Regions from separate parts of the Micromonospora sp. NBC_01796 genome, predicted to be linked through region 2. Evidence: riboswitches for the same ligand, from Rfam matches in the RefSeq annotation. Region 2 holds a riboswitch; each other region holds the start of a gene.
The links. A riboswitch is a leader RNA that binds a small molecule or an ion and turns the genes downstream of it on or off. The one in region 2 is predicted to bind cobalamin.

Region 1 (3,992 bases), 4.1 Mb from region 2:
GAAGAGGCCGCGAGCAAGCTTCGCGAGTACCACACCGATCTCGTGTCCGGCGTCCTGCAAACCAGGGAGTACGCCACGGCGGTGTTCACGAGAAGCGTGCTGAAGCTGTCTTCCGAGGAGATCGAGCGGCGTGTTGCTGTGCGGATGAGCAGGGCTCGTCTGCTGACCCGACTCGACCCGCAAGCACCGGTCTTCGACGTGATGCTCGACGAAGCCGTCATTCGTCGGCCGGTCGGGAGCGGGGCGGTGATGGCGGGTCAGTTGCGCCGGCTGGCCGAGGCAAGTGAGCTGCCCAACGTATCCATCCGTTTGCTGCCGTTCAGCGCTGGTATACACGGTGCCACGATGGTTGGCGGATTCACCATCATGGACTTTCCGAAGCGCCACGAACCCACGACAATCTACGTGGAGGGCCTGACCGGCGCCCTCTACCTGGACAAGCCAGCCGAGGCCGCGCGGTACACCCTCGCCTTCGAGGACCTCACTGCGTCGGCGCTGGACGAGGCCGCATCGCGCGACGTGTTCGTGCGCACGGCGAGGGAGTATGAGTCGTGAGCAATCTTTCAGGTGCCCGTTGGCGCAAGAGCAGTCGTTCAAACGACCAAGGTCAGTGTGTTGAGGTGGCGGACAACCTGGTGGGGGTTGTCGGGGTTCGTGACTCGAAGGACGTGGCTGGGCCGGTGCTGGTGGTGGAGCCGGCTGGTTGGGTGGCGTTCGTTGCCGGTACGAAGTCCGGTGCGTTCAAGCGCTGAGGGTGGAAGTTCATGATCCACGCGCGCTGAGCTGTTCTGCGGGTGGTCGTGAGAACAGCTCAGAGCGCAATGATCATCGTTTGACTGCCGTATGCCGCGCCAACTGACATGTGCTTCGATGTCTCGGCAGGGAGTGAGTCGTGATCAATCTTTTGGATGCCCGTTGGCGCAAGAGCAGCCGCTCGAACAGCCAGGGCGATTGTGTTGAGGTGGCGGACAACCTCGTGGGCGTAGTGCGTGTGCGTGACTCAAAGGATGCGGCTGGACCGGTGCTGGTGGTAGGGCCAGCGGGTTGGGCGGCGTTCGTTGCCGGTGCGAAGTCCGGTGCCTTCCGGCGCTGAGGGTGGGTGACGATGATCCACGCGCGCTGAGCTGTTCTGCGGGTGGTCATGAGAACAGCTCAGAGCGCAGTGATCATGCTTCGCAAGCCGGCACTTCCGCTTGACGGGTCAGTGGTTGGTGAGGCGCTGGTAGGGGATGTGTCCGGCCACTCGCTGGCGAGTCTGAGTAGGCGAGCCCGATCCAGAATCAGACGGAGGGACGCCAGCGGTCCTGGTGGATCGCCGCCGACAGGGGACGGCGTTGACGCCAGCCGTGTCGTTCCAGGTCGGGGGTCTGCTCGAAGTGGGTCACCGGGCCGAGGCAGAGCCAGGCGACCGGGCGGATGGTGGCGGGGATGCCGAGCAGTTCCCGCAGGAACGGCTCCCGGTAGAACGACACCCAGCCGACCCCGAGCCGCTCGGCGCTGGCGGCCAGCCACAGGTTCTGGATCGCCAGGCAGACCGAGTAGAGGCCGGCGTCGGCGATCGCGTGCCGACCGAGCACGGCTGGTCCACCCCGCTCCGGGTCGTACGTGACGACGATCGACAGGGTCGACTCGCGTACGCCGTCGATTTTGATCCGGGCGAAGCGTTCGGCGGCTTCGCCGTCCAGAGTGGACGCGAAGGTGTCCCGCTCCCGCTCCACGTGCCGGTGGAACTCCTGCCGCAGGTCCGGATCCCGGACCAGGACGAAGTCCCAGGGCTGGGACAGCCCCACACTCGGCGCGGCGTGCGCCGCCGTCAGGACGCGGTGCAGCACCTCGTCCGGGATCGGGGCACCGGTGAACTGGGCGCGTACGTCCCGGCGACGGTGGATGACGTCGTAGAGATCGGTGTCCAAGGCAGGCTCCCGCTGCGCTCGCGCCCCCACAGAGGGGCTGGTGACAGCGAGGCCGGTCTTCGGACTTCCGGATCTGCGCTGGTCACCCGCCTTCCCAGCCCTGTTCGGGCCAGTGGCTGCGTCTCGTACGCGTGGGTGGCAGCTCCCCGGTCACCGCGGCGGGCCCGTGCCGGAATCACACCGGCTTCCCGATTCTCCCCGCTCGCGCGGGGCACCTCGCAACAGTTCGTGCCGGTCCGAACCCTAGCGGGACCGGCTCCCGGATCCGAGTGCGGCGGGTTCGATCGTCACTCGGGTCACGTTCTCGTCGCCTTCCGCGAATGTTCGCGTTAATGGTCGGTCACCCCCCGTACGGTGGAGGTTCGGGAGGTGTGATGGCGACGGTAGCGGTGACCCGGCTGGTGCAGGCGTCCGCCGAGGAGTTGTGGCGGGTCTTCACCGACCTGCCCGGCCGATCCGACTGGCTCTCCACGATCAGCGGGATCGAGGTGCTCACCCCCGGTCCGACGCGGGTCGGCACGGTCTGGCGGGAGAGTCATCACCTGCCGGACGGCACCGAGTTGCTGGAGGAGTTCCGGGTGGAGGAGTTCAGCCCACCGCACCGGCTCACCGTCAGCTCGTCCGGCGTAGGCGTCGACTACCGGACCGCGTACACGTTCACCCCGGTCCAGGGGCGACGTCGGCGGCGGCGCAGTGGCTGGACCGCGGTCAGCGTGGTGCAGGAGGGCGCGGTCACGGCACCGTACGCCCGGCTCCTCGCGCTGGTGTTCGGCGGACTCGCGGCCCGTACCGTCGAGGGTGCGCTGCGACGTGACCTTGCCGACCTGGCCGCCGTGGTCACCTCGACCAATCATGATCATCGCGGTGATCCGGCCGCTGCCGCCTGACCTGCCAGCCGCACGTCGGGGCTGTCTCGGTAGGGTGCCCAGCGGAGGTACTGGATGCGATCGCGGGGCCGCGTGTGGGGCCGGCGCCGGCCGGCTGTGGTCGCGCTGGTGGCGGTGCTGGTCGTCGCGGCGGCAGCCGTGGTCACCTTCCGCGTGCTCGCCCCCGCCGAGGTGCTCACCCCTGCCCGCGCCGACTATCCGGCCCCGGTGCGGGCGGCGACCGGGGTGGTCGGCACGCTCGCGTCCGCCCCGCTGATCGTGGACGGCCGGTTGCGGGTCTACGCCACCGCCCGCCAGATCCGGGCCGACGAACCGGTCGACGCCCGGACCCGGCGCACGCCGTACTGGTCCTACCGGCGCTGGCCGGCCGAGCTGATCGGCATCGTGGCCAGCGGGACCACCGTGGTCAGCCGTTGGTCGGACGGCGACCTGGTCGCGCTGGACGCCCGGACCGGCCGGATCCGGTGGCGGGCCGACGGGCCACCACCAGGACACGGGTACGACGGCCGCCGCACCGGGGCGAGCACCGTCTACACCCCCGCCGGACTGATCCCGGCCACCGGCAGCGGGGGGCGCGCCGTACTGGTGGTGATCGGCGGGTCCGGGCTGCGCGGTCTGGACCTGTCCGACGGGCACGAGTTGTGGCGGATCGACATCGACGGCTCCTGCCGGGCCGGGGCGCTCACCACCACCGCCGGTCAGCTCGTCACCGTCGACGCCTGCGCGTCCCCTCAGGTGGCGGAGTTCCACGACGTGGAGACCGGCCGCATGGTGAACCGGTGGCGGCCGGAGGACGCCGGGCCGGAGTTGGCGGTGGTGCCGGTGGGCTGCGGCAACGGCGGCTCGAACTGTCCGGCGCTGCGGACCACCAGCGCCGGCAACAGCCGAGGTTGGCTGGTGGACCGGGGCGAACCGACCCCGATGCCGCTGCTCGACCCGACCGAGGCGGTGCTCGAAGGAGACGTGGCGCTCACCCCGAGCGGGAACGAACTGGTGGCCCGTTCGGTCCGGGAAGGGACCGAGTTGTGGCGGCGTACGGGGCCGGGGCCGATGCGGATCGTCGCCGTACAGCCGGGTTTGGTGCACCTGCTCACCGACGGGCACGAGTTGATCACCCTGAACTCGACCACCGGGGCGCAGCGGTCGAGCTTCCCGCTCGTCGCCGGTGACGAGGTGGTGCCCTGGCGCCCCG
Region 2 (3,992 bases):
GTCGGCCAGCCACCGGTACGCGGCCAGGTAGTGGTGGCTCGGCGGCAGGTCCGGGTCGTGGTAGATCGCGACCGGGTTCTCCCCGAAACCGCGCGGCGGTTGGACCATCACCACGGTGTTGCCGGACCGCAGCGCGGCGAGCACGATCTCGCCGTCGGGGTCGCGGGAGGTGTCGACGAACAGTTCACCGGGCGCCGGTCCCCAGTGCCGTTCCATGCCCTCGCGCAGCTCGGCGGGGAGGGTGTCGTACCAGGCCCGGTAGCGGCTGGCCGGGATCCGGATCGGGTTGGCTTCGAGCTGTTCCTCGGTGAGCCAGTTGAGATCCTGACCACCGGCGGCGATCAGCGCGTGCACCAGGGCGTCACCGTCACCGGCGGTCACTCCGGGGAACGCGTCGGGTCCGTCGGCGGGGCCGATGTCGTACCCCTGGTCGCGCATGGCGCTGAGCAGCCGGACGACGCTGGCCGGGGTGTCGAGGCCGACGGCGTTGCCGATCCGGGCGTGCTTGGTCGGGTACGCCGACAGCATCAGGACGATCCGGCGGTCGGCCGGGGGGATGTGTCGCAGCGACCCGTGCCGGACCGCGATGCCGGCGACCCGCGCGGACCGTTCCGGGTCGGCGACGTAGACGGTCAGCCCGTCGGCGTCGATCTCCTTGAACGAGAACGGGACGGTGATGATCCGGCCGTCGAACTCGGGGATGGCGACCTGGGTGGCGGTGTCCAGCGGGGAGAGGCCGTCGTCGTTGTCCGCCCAGACGGCGCGGCTGCTGGTCAGGCAGAGCCCCTGGAGGATCGGCACGTCGAGGGCGGCGAGTGCGCCGACGTCCCACGCCTCGTCGTCGCCACCGGCACCGGCGTCGGCCGGGCGGGTGCCACCGGCGGCGAGCACGGTCACGACCAGGGCGTCCGCCTCGCCGAGGGTCTCCAGCAGGGCGGGTGCGGGGCTGCGTAGCGACGCGCAGTAGACCGGCAGCGGCCGACCACCGGCGTCCTCGATCGCGGTGCAGAGCGTCTCGACGAACGCGGTGTTGCCGGCGACGTGGTGGGCCCGGTAGTAGAGGACCCCGATCACCGGCCCGTCGCTGTTGCGGGCCGCGCGCTCCAGCCGCCCCCACTCGGGGGTCGGCACCGGCGGGGCGAAGCCGTACCCGGTGAGCAGGATCGTGTCGGAGAGGAACCGGTGCAGCTCGGTGAGGTTCGCCGGGCCGCCGTGCGCGAGGTAGGCGTGGGCCTCCGCGGCCACCCCGGCGGGCACGGTCGAGCGGCGCATCAGCTCCGCGTCCGGTGCCTGCTCACCACCGAGGAGTACGACCGGCAGCGCCCCGGCCAGCAGCGCGTCCAGCCCCTCCTCCCAGGCGCGGTAGCCACCGAGGATGCGTACGACCACGAGGTCGACGCCGTCGAGCAGGGCGGGCAGGTCCTCGACCGAGGTACGGGCCGGGTTGGCCAGCCGGAAGTCGGCGCCACTGGCCCGTCCGCTGAGCAGGTCGGTGTCCGAGGTGGAGAGGAGCAGGATCATCGGGCACCGCGCAGGGCGTGGCGTGACATGGTGGTTCCTCCCTCGGGGTCCGCGCCCCGGGTTCGTCGGTTGCGGCTCGGGGCGGGCCCGGACGGGTCCGCTCGATGCCGCGCGGTGACCCGGAGTCTCCTGGCTCCCGGATCGTCGCTCGCCCCGGTCTTCCCGCCCGTGTGGGCCGTGACCGTGTCGGGGTCCGCTCCCCGGTAACAGTGGCGGGACCGCGCCGGGATCACACCGGCTTCCTCCACCTGTCGCCGCGTTCAGCGGTTCTCACTCTCACGAGTCGGACCCCCGTTCGTCAAGCGGTACCCGACAGGGGTGAAGCTGCGCAGGCCGTAGTATCCGCCGGGTGTGGTCACCACGAGGGCGGTCGGCACCGGACGCCTGTCCGGGGACGAGACGCGTACATGCCGCCGCCGACGGCAACCTGGCCCGGGTACGGGTGCCCGGTGGGCGGCTGCACGCCGACCAGCTCGACGCGCTGGCCGCCGCCACGACCGAACTCGCCGACGGCGCCCTGGAGCTGACCTCACGCGGCAACGTCCAGCTCCGTGGCCTGCGGGCGGGTGCGGAGCGGGAGCTGGCCGCCCGGTTGTACGCCGCCGGGCTGCTGCCGTCGGAGAGCCACGAACGCGTACGCAACGTCATCGCTTCCGTACTCAGTGGTCGGGTGGGTGGGGGTCTGGTCGACGTCCGGGCGCTGGTCGACGCGCTGGACGAGGGGCTCTGCGCCGATCCGGCACTGGGCGGGCTGCCCGGTCGTTTCCTGTTCACCATCGACGACGGTCGGGGCGACGTGACCGGGTTCGGGGCGGACGTGGGGTTGCTCGCCGTACCCGGGGGTGCGGTGGCGGTGCTCCTGGCCGGCACCGACACGGGAGTACGGGTGAGCCCACCGGAGGCCGCCTCGACCGCCCTGCTAGCCGCCCGGTTGTTCCTCGCCGAGTCCACCGCGCAGCACAGCACCGCCTGGCGGCTGGCCGAACTCGACGACGGCGTACCGAGGGTCACCGCCCGCCTGCGTGCGGCTCTCGACCCGGCGCTCCTGGTGCCGCCCGGCGACCTGACCATCCCCGAGGCGCCGACGCGGGCACCGGTCGGGCCGGTGGCCCAGGTCGACGGGCGGGTGGCGCTGGCGCTGGTGGTGCCGCTCGGCCGGCTCACCGGAGCCCAGCTCGCCGCACTCACGGCAGCCGCCGGTACGGGCAGCGACGAGATCAACATCACTCCGTGGCGGACCGTCGTGGTACCCGATCTGAGCACCGGCGAGGCTGAGCGCCGGCTGGCGACACTTGCCGCCGAGGGTCTGGTGGCGGATGCCGCCGCCGGTTGGGTCGGGGTGACCGGCTGTGCCGGGCAGCCCGGCTGTGCGAAGGCACTCGCGAACGTACGGACCGACGCCACCCTGGTGCACGCCTCGGCGTCGCCGGGCGCGGGTGACCTGCCGGTGCACTGGGTCGGTTGCGAGCGGCGCTGCGGACGGCCGGCGGACCGGCATGTCGAGGTGCTGGCCAGCATCGAGGGTTACCAGGTCAGCCTGGACGGCCGACCGCGCCCGCGGTCGGCGACGCTGGAGGAGACCGCTGCCGCGATCGCGGCGGCACGGAGGGGTAAGTGATCGACTACATCCGCGACGGTGCGGAGATCTACCGCCGGTCGTTCGCCACGATCCGCGCCGAGGCGGACCTGTCGGGCCTGCCCGACGACGTCGCCGCGGTGACCGTACGCATGATCCACGCTTGCGGCATGGTCGACCTGCCGGCGGACGTCGACCACTCCCCCGGCGTGGTGTCGGCGGCGCGGGCGGCGCTGCGCGCCGGGGCGCCGATCCTCTGTGACGCCGAGATGGTCGCCTCCGGGGTGACCCGGACCCGGCTGCCCGCCGACAACGAGGTGATCTGCACTCTCCGTGACCCTCGGGTGCCGGCCCTGGCGACCGAACTCGGCACCACCCGCAGCGCCGCCGCACTGGAGTTGTGGGGCGACCGGCTCGACGGCGCGGTGGTGGCCGTCGGCAACGCCCCGACCGCGCTGTTCCGCCTGCTCGAGATGGTCGACGCGGGAGCGGGACGGCCGGCGGCGGTGCTCGGCATCCCGGTCGGTTTCATCGGCGCGGCCGAGTCCAAGCGGGCGCTCGCCGACCATGCCGGTGGGCTGGAGTACCTGGTCGTGCACGGGCGACGCGGTGGCAGCGCGATGACCGCGGCGGCGATCAACGCCATCGCCAGCGAGAAAGAGTGACCAGCGTGGACGGCGGCATGCCCGTGGACGAAACGGAACCGGGCCGCGTCACCGGACGGCTGTACGGAGTGGGGCTCGGACCGGGTGACCCGGAACTGGTGACGGTGAAGGCCGCCCGGCTGGTCGAGCGGGCGGACGTGATCGCGTACCACAGCGCCCGGCACGGGCGGAGCGTGGCGCGGACGATCGCCGAGCCGTACCTGCGGGACGGGCAGATCGAGGAGGCGCTG
Region 3 (3,992 bases), 870 kb from region 2:
CATCAGGCCGAGCCCGACCGGGCGCCAGCGGGGGTTGCTCGCCGCCGCCTCGACGCTCGGGTAGTAGTTGATGTCGATCACCCGGTCGAGGAAGAGCACGGCCGTACGCACCGTTTCGCGCAGTCGCTCCCAGTCGATGTCGTCGCCCGCGACGTGCGCGGCCAGGTTGATCGAGCCGAGGTTGCAGACCGCCGTCTCGCCGTCGCTGGAGACCTCGACGATCTCGGTGCAGAGGTTCGACAGGTGCACCACGTTGCCGGGCTCGGCGGTCTGGTTGCACAGCCGGTTCGACGGGTCCTTGAACGTCATCCACCCGTTGCCGGTCTGGGCCAGGGTCCGCATCATCCGCCCGTACAGGTCACGGGCCTTGACCTGGCGGACGAACCGGCCGGCGGCCTCGGCGGACCGGTAGGCGGCGTCGAACTCGTCCCCCCACAGGTCGGGCAGCTCGGGCACCTCGGCCGGGTCGAACAGCGACCACGTCTCGTCGGCCTCGACCCGGCGCATGAACTCGTCCGGGATCCAGTTGGCCAGGTTGAGGTTGTGCGTACGCCGGGCGTCCTCACCGGTGTTGTCCCGCAGCTCGAGGAACTCCTCGATGTCCGGGTGCCACGGTTCCAGGTAGACACAGGCCGCGCCCTTGCGCCTGCCTCCCTGGTTGACCGCCGCCACGCTCGCGTCCAGCGTCCGCAGCCACGGCACGATCCCGTTCGACAGCCCGTTCGTGCCACGGATCAGCGCACCCCGGGAACGCACCCGCGACCAGGCGATCCCGATCCCGCCGGCGAACTTCGACAGCTTCGCCACCTGGGCGTACCGGTCGTAGATCGAGTCGAGTTCGTCGCGGGGCGAGTCGACCAGGAAGCAGGACGACATCTGGGTGTGCGCGGTGCCGGAGTTGAACAGCGTCGGGGAACTCGGCAGGTAGGCGAGAGACGACATCAGCCGGTAGAACCCGATCGCCTCACCCGGCGTACGGGACAGGCCGCAGGCGACCCGCAGCAGCCAGTACTGCGGTGTCTCCAGCACCAGCCGGCCGGTCGGGTGCCGCAGCAGATAGCGGTCGTGGACCGTACGCAGTCCGAAGTACTCGAACCGCAGGTCGGCGGTGGGGTCGATGGCGTCGTCGAGCTTGCGGGCGTTGACCGCGACGAACTGCGCCGTGTCGTCGCCGATCAGCCCGAGTTCGTGGCCGAGGCGGATCGCCTGGCTGAACGACGCGATGCCCTGGCCGCGTACCTCCTTGTCGACGTATCCGGCCAGGAGTCGGGCCGCGAGCCGGGAGTACTGGGGTTCCTCGCCGATCATCTCGGCGGCGGTCTGGATCGACAACCGGTCCAGTTCGGCCGTGGTCGCCCCGTCGTAGAGTCCGCTGATCGTCCGGGTCGCCACCCGCAGCGGGTCGATGTCGTCGAGGTCGTCCGCCCAGCGCTCCACCGCCCGGACGATCTTGTTCACGTCGACCGGCTCGAGCGCGCCGTTGCGCTTGCGCACCTGCATCTGCGTACGCCGCTGTCCCGGCGCGGGCGGATCGCCGTCCGCCGTCGTGCCGTCCGGCATCAACTCTGTGACCGTCACCTGTCGCTCCTCGTACTCGTCGCCGACGAGGTCCGGAGTGCGCGCAGGCAGGCAGGGACGCACGCGAGGGCGCGCGTCTGTGCCGTCGGCCGTCCCGCGCGGCCTCGGACCGCCGCGCACGGATGGCCGGCGCGGCGCGGCTGGCAGGTCTTCGGACTCATGGGCGCGGCCCCGGGAAATCCCGTGACCCCCTACTGACCGTCGCTTCCCAGGCCACCCGGCAGAGGCCGGTTGTCTCCCAGTGCTGTGTGACGGCTGTCGTTCCCACTCACCGCTGCGGGGCAGTCCCGGACTTCCACCGGGTTCCCTCTTGCCTCAGCCGGGTTGGATGCCCGGCTGAACCAGTCGCGGCCCAGACTATATATGGGGGAGGGCTGGATACCGAACACCAGATGTCGTGTCGGTGTGTTGGTAAGTGCGGACCCGGCACCCTCCATCGAGGTTGGTCGTCCGGGGTCGGCGTACACCCGCCGCACCGTCCGTAATGGTCCCTGCCGGCACGCCGCGGCCCGGGCAGGGACCCCGGCGTACGTCACTGAGCGCTACCGGTCAGAGCGGGAAGGAGACGCCGGTGAGGCGTTCGCTGTCGGCCCACAGTCGCCTGCCCTCGGCGGGGTCGTCGGCGCCGCGCGGCAGGGCCACCGGTTTCGGCGTGCCGGCGGTCTGGTTGCGGGAGGCGGGGCCGATGAACGCGCCGGCGTGGACGTCGGGGCTGGTCGCGGCGTAGAGGCTGGGCCACGCGGCGCCCTCCGGCGAGCCCATCAGGAACCTCTCCATCACCCCGCTGAGTGCCCGGAGGAGCGCACCTCGGGTGTGCTGTTGGAGGTTGGTCATGGCGGCGCCGGGGTGGATCACGACGGGGGTGATGGTCGTCCCGGTGAGGCGGCGGGCGAGTTCCCGGGTGAAGACGACGTTGGCGCGTTTGGACTTCGCGTACGCGGCCATCGGGCGGTAGCGTTCCTCGCTCATCAGGTCGGTCAGTGCCCCGCTGCGCCAGGTCGCGGCGATCGCGCTGACCGTCACGATCCGGGCCGCGGGGGAGCGCCGTAGGGCGGGCAGCACCTGGGCGGTGAGCGCGAAGTGGCCGAGGTGGTTGGTGCCGAAGGTCAGCTCGAACCCGTCCGTGGTGGTCCGGCGTTCCGGGATGTTCATCACCCCGGCGTTGTTGACCAGCAGGTCGAGGGTCTCGGTCGCGGCGATCCGCTCGGCCGCCTCCCTGACCGAGGCCAGGTCACCCAGGTCCAGGACCAGGGTTTCCAGGTCCGCCTGCGGCACCTCGGCGCGCAGCGTACGGACCGCCTCGTCGAGCCGTGCCCGGCTCCGCCCGGCCAGGATCACCCGGGTTCCGTGCCGGGCGAGGACCCGTGCCGTTTCCAGCCCGATTCCGCTGTTCGCGCCCGTGATGAGGGCGGTACGCCCGGTCTGGTCGGGGATCGCCTCGGGTGTCCAGTGAGCGTGGTTCGGCATCACACCACTCCTTCGTAGTGAACATTCATTCAGTAAGGCGACGATATCCACGGTCGAGGCGGCTTGTCAAATGAATGTTCAGTAGGCAAGCTGGGAGCATGAGTACCCGTGACCCGGAGACCAAACGTCAGCGCCTGCTGGAGGCGGCCCTGTCGGAGTTCGCCGCGTACGGCCTGGCCGGGGCGCGGGTCGACCGGCTCGCCAAGCGGGCGGGGATCAGCGCCGGCCTCGTCTACTCGTTCTACGAGAACAAGGAGGGCCTGTTCGAGGCGGTTTTCGACGCGATCGTCGAGCAGGTGGTCGCGGGGGTCCCGATGGACGCCGACGACCTGGGCGAGTACGCCGCACGCCTCTACGACGGCGGGCTGGCCCACCCCGAGGTGATGCGGTTCGTGGCCTGGTACGAGCTGGAGCGCGGCGACTCGGCCGGCCGGCGCGCGTCCACCTCCACCGCGATGAAGCAGAAGGTCGACGCGGTGGCGGAGGCCCAGCGTCGGGGCGTCGTCACCGACCGGTTCACCGCCGGGCAGATCCTGGCCCTGGTGCAGAACCTCGCCAACATGTGGCAGATGCAGGGCGCCGACTTCCTGGAACTCGTACCCGAGCAGACCCGGCGTACGACGATCGTGGACGCCGTACGCCGTTTGGTCGCTCCCGCCCGCTGACGGCTCCCGGCGGGCTCGCAGGACCGTTCGTCACCGGATTCCGGGATCGGTGCCGTCGCCCTGTGGTACGACTGGCTGCGACGACGGATCGGTACGGGGCCGGTTGTCGCCCGAACCGGCAGCCCGGAGGCGGGCGGGAGCGTGGGAACGGGCGGCGCATGACAACGGGTAGAGGCTCCACGCTGATCCGCGACCCGAGCCAACCGCAGCGGGCCACGTACGTGGAGCTCTTCTACGACCTGGTTTTCGTGTTCACCCTCGCCCGGCTCGCCGAGGCGCTGA
Region 4 (3,992 bases), 880 kb from region 2:
GCGATCGCCCCGACGGCGACCATCGCCTCCATCGCCGGCTGTTACGAGTGCATCGAGCCGCAGGTGTCCAACCTGTTCAAGCGGGAGACCCTGTCCGGGGAGTTCCTCCAGATCAACACCGCCCTGGTCCGGGAGCTCAAGGCGCTCGGCCGGTGGACCGAGCAGGTCCGTACCGAGATCCGGCGGGCGGAAGGTTCGGTCCAGGGCATCGAGTCGCTACCGGCGGACGTACGGGAGCTGTTCCGGACCGCGTGGGAGCTGCCCCAGCGGGCGTTGATCGACCTCGCCGCCGCCCGTTCCCCGTACATCGACCAGAGCCAGTCGCTGAACCTGTTCATGAGCGCACCGAACATCGGCAAGCTCTCCTCGATGTACCTGTACGCCTGGAAGTCGGGGCTGAAGACCACCTACTACCTGCGGTCCCGACCCGCGACCCGGATCCAGCAGGCCACCGTCGCCATCAACCGCCCGGTCGCCGTCGACACCGACGCGGTCGCCTGCTCGCTGGAGAACCCCGAGTCCTGCGACGCCTGCCAGTAGCCCCCACCCGCACCCACACGTGAGGCAACACGATGACGAGCACCGACAGGACCTCCATGTTGCTCGACCCGGGGATGGACCTGACCCTGCGGCCGATGCGCTACCCGCACTTCTTCGACCGGTACCGCGACGCGATCAAGAACACCTGGACCGTCGAGGAGGTCGACCTGCACTCCGACCTGGCCGACCTCGGCCGGCTGACCCCGGCCGAACGGCACCTGGTCAGCCGGCTGGTCGCGTTCTTCGCCACCGGTGACACCATCGTCGCCAACAACCTGGTCCTCAACCTCTACCAGCACGTCAACTCCCCGGAGGGCCGGCTCTACCTGTCCCGGCAGCTTTTCGAGGAGGCGGTGCACGTCCAGTTCTACCTGAACCTGCTCGACACGTACGTGCCGGACGAACAGGAGCGGTTCGCCGCCTTCGACGCGATCGAGAACATCCCGTCGATCCGGCGCAAGGCCGAGTTCTGCTTCCGCTGGATCGACTCGATCTTCGAGCTGCGGGAGCTGCGCAGCCGCGAGGACCGGCGGGCGTTCCTGCTGAACCTGATCTGCTTCGCCGCCTGCATCGAGGGATTGTTCTTCTACGGCGCCTTCGCCTACGTCTACTTCCTCCGCTCCCGGGGACTGCTGCACGGGCTGGCCTCCGGGACCAACTGGGTGTTCCGCGACGAGTCGATGCACATGGCGTTCGCCTTCGACGTCGTCGACACGGTCCGCCGGGAGGAACCGGACCTGTTCGACGACGAGATGCGCCAGCAGGTACGCGACATGCTCGCCGAGGCGGTCGAGTGTGAGGTCCAGTTCGCCGAGGACCTGCTCGAACAGGGTGTTTCCGGAATGTCCCTGCCGGACATGCGCGAGTACCTCCAGCACGTCGCCGACCGGCGGCTCGCGCAACTCGACCTCGCCCCGATGTACGGGTCGAAGAACCCGTTCGCGTTCATGGAGCTGCAGGACGTCCAGGAGCTGTCGAACTTCTTCGAGCGCCGGGTGTCGGCGTACCAGGTCGGGGTGAGCGGCACGGTCAGCTTCGACGACGACTTCTGAGCGTCTCCGGTGGTGGGTGGGTCGACGGCCCACCCACCACCGCAAGGTGACACGCGGCGGTGGCCCGCCCGGTGATCGACGCGGGTCGGTCGCGACCGTACGATGGGCGGCAGTGCTGGTTCGCCCCACTCCTGCGGGTGGGGCGTCGTAAGAGGGAACCCGGTGCAAGACCGGGACTGCCCCGCAGCGGTGAGTGGGAACGACCGCCGTCATACGCACTGGGCGCGTGAGCGCCTGGGAAGCGACGGTCAGTAGGAGACCGGGTCACCCCGGTCGTGCCCGCGAGTCCGAAGACCTGCCCGCACCGCGTACGCGTCCGCGTACGCCGCCGTCGGCCTCTCGGGAGGGTCAGGGCGAGGCCGGTCGTCGTACCGTGCCCTGCCGCGTGTCTCCCGTGTGGTCGTCGGTCGACCTCGAGGGAAGGACACCCGTCTCGTGACGACACCATTCGGGCTGAGCACCGTGCTCGGCTATCCCCGCATCGGTCCCCACCGCGAACTCAAGCACGCCGTCGAGTCCTACTGGGCCGGCCGCATCGATGCCGCCGCGCTGGAGGACACCGCCGCCGGCCTGCGTACGGACGTGTGGCGCACGCTGCGTGACGCCGGCCTGGACCAGATCCCGTCCAACACGTTCTCGCTCTACGACCAGGTGCTCGACACCACGGTCATGGTCGACGCGTTGCCGGACCGGTTCCGCCGCCTCGACCTCGGCGACCTGGACACCTACTTCGCGATGGCGCGGGGCACGGCCGCGGAGCCGGCGCTGGAGCTGACGAAGTGGTTCGACACCAACTACCACTACCTGGTCCCGGAGGTCGGCCCGGAGACGGCCTTCGCCGCCCGTCCGGACAAGGCACTGCGGGAGTACGCCGAGGCGAAGGCGCTCGGCATCACCACCCGACCGGTGCTCGTCGGCCCGGCCACGTTCCTGCTGCTGGCCAAGTCCGCCGCCGGGGCACCCGGGGGCTTCCGGCCGTTCGACCGGCTCGCCGATCTGGTCGACGTCTACGCCGGGATCCTCGGCGCGTTCGCCGACGCGGGCGTGGCCTGGGTCCAGCTCGACGAGCCCGGCTACGTCGCCGACCGCGGCTCGGACGAGATCGACGCGCTCCGGGCCGCCTACACCCGGCTCGGTGCCCTCGATCACCGGCCGCAACTGTTCGTCGCGTCCTACTTCGGGGAACTCGGCGACGCGTTGCCGGCGCTGCTGGACACCCCGGTCGAGGCGGTCGGGCTCGACCTGGTCGCCGGACCCGGAAACCTGGACCGGCTGGCCGCGTACGGTCCACTGCCCGGCCGCACGATCGTCGCCGGTCTGGTCGACGGGCGCAACGTGTGGCGTACCGACCTGCGTGCCGTCGCCGGGACCGGGGCGACCCTGACCGGTCTGGCCGACCACGTCGCGGTGTCGACGTCGTGCTCGCTGCTGCACGTGCCGGTCGACCTGGCCGCCGAATCGAACCTCGACCCGCAGCTACGGGATCGGCTGGCGTTCGCCCGGCAGAAGATCGACGAGGTGGTGGCGCTGGGGCGGGCGTTGCGCGACGGCGTGGCCGCCCTACCCGCTCCCGCACCCGCCGCGCCGGCCGCGTGGCGGGACGACGCGGTCCGGGCCCGGCTGGACTCGCTGCGCCCCGAACACCTCCGGCGCGGTCCGTACGCGCAGCGGGCGACCGCCCAGCAGGCCCGGCTCGGCCTGCCGCCGCTGCCGACGACCACGATCGGGTCGTTCCCGCAGACCGACGAGCTGCGCCGGTCCCGGGCCGAGCACCGGGCGGGCTCGCTCGACGACGCGGGCTACGCCGAGCGGATGCGCGCCGAGGTCGCCCAGGTGATCGACCTGCAGGAACGCCTGGGTCTGGACGTACTGGTGCACGGCGAGCCGGAACGCAACGACATGGTGCAGTATTTCGGCGAGCAGCTCGACGGGTTCGCCGCCACCGAGTACGGGTGGGTGCAGTCGTACGGCTCCAGGTGCGTACGCCCGCCGATCATCTACGGCGACGTCGCCCGGCCGGCGCCGATGACCGTGGCCTGGTCCACCTACGCGCAGTCGCTGACGAACCGGCCGGTCAAGGGCATGCTCACCGGTCCGGTGACGATCCTGGCGTGGTCGTTCGTCCGGGCCGACCAGCCGCTCTCCCAGACCGCCAACCAGGTCGCCCTGGCGCTGCGGGACGAGGCACGGGACCTGGAGGCCGCCGGCATCCGCATCGTCCAGGTCGACGAGCCGGCGCTGCGGGAGACCCTGCCGCTGCGCCGGTCGGAGCAGAAGGCGTACCTCGACTGGGCGGTCGGGGCGTTCCGGCTGGCCACCAGCGGGGTCGCCGACAGCACGCAGATCCACACCCACCTGTGCTACTCGGAGTTCGGGGAGGTCCTGCCGGCGATCGACGCC

Region 1: linked by a shared signal. The riboswitch ahead of bluB (5,6-dimethylbenzimidazole synthase) and the one ahead of cobN (cobaltochelatase subunit CobN) in region 2 are both predicted to bind cobalamin.
Region 3: linked by a shared signal. The riboswitch ahead of OIE47_RS31210 (ribonucleoside-diphosphate reductase subunit alpha) and the one ahead of cobN (cobaltochelatase subunit CobN) in region 2 are both predicted to bind cobalamin.
Region 4: linked by a shared signal. The riboswitch ahead of metE (5-methyltetrahydropteroyltriglutamate--homocysteine S-methyltransferase) and the one ahead of cobN (cobaltochelatase subunit CobN) in region 2 are both predicted to bind cobalamin.

The regions. Positions count from the first base shown of each region.
Region 1 covers NZ_CP109078.1:3,358,076-3,362,067, forward strand. The annotation lists gene OIE47_RS15545 (helix-turn-helix domain-containing protein) at 1-555, shown strand, start outside; gene OIE47_RS15550 (DUF397 domain-containing protein) at 552-752, shown strand; gene OIE47_RS15555 (DUF397 domain-containing protein) at 896-1,093, shown strand; gene bluB (5,6-dimethylbenzimidazole synthase) at 1,281-1,913, opposite strand; cobalamin riboswitch at 1,947-2,143, opposite strand; gene OIE47_RS15565 (SRPBCC family protein) at 2,288-2,800, shown strand; gene OIE47_RS15570 (outer membrane protein assembly factor BamB family protein) at 2,855-3,992, shown strand, end outside.
Region 2 covers NZ_CP109078.1:7,864,647-7,868,638, forward strand. The annotation lists gene cobN (cobaltochelatase subunit CobN) at 1-1,521, opposite strand, end outside; cobalamin riboswitch at 1,645-1,765, opposite strand; gene cobG (precorrin-3B synthase) at 1,871-3,139, shown strand; gene OIE47_RS34945 (precorrin-8X methylmutase) at 3,139-3,762, shown strand; gene OIE47_RS34950 (precorrin-2 C(20)-methyltransferase) at 3,780-3,992, shown strand, end outside.
Region 3 covers NZ_CP109078.1:6,990,845-6,994,836, forward strand. The annotation lists gene OIE47_RS31210 (ribonucleoside-diphosphate reductase subunit alpha) at 1-1,560, opposite strand, end outside; cobalamin riboswitch at 1,704-1,939, opposite strand; gene OIE47_RS31215 (oxidoreductase) at 2,128-3,045, opposite strand; gene OIE47_RS31220 (TetR family transcriptional regulator) at 3,144-3,710, shown strand; gene OIE47_RS31225 (low temperature requirement protein A) at 3,869-3,992, shown strand, end outside.
Region 4 covers NZ_CP109078.1:6,986,574-6,990,565, reverse strand. The annotation lists gene OIE47_RS31210 (ribonucleoside-diphosphate reductase subunit alpha) at 1-540, shown strand, start outside; gene OIE47_RS31205 (ribonucleotide-diphosphate reductase subunit beta) at 573-1,592, shown strand; cobalamin riboswitch at 1,692-1,909, shown strand; gene metE (5-methyltetrahydropteroyltriglutamate--homocysteine S-methyltransferase) at 2,028-3,992, shown strand, end outside.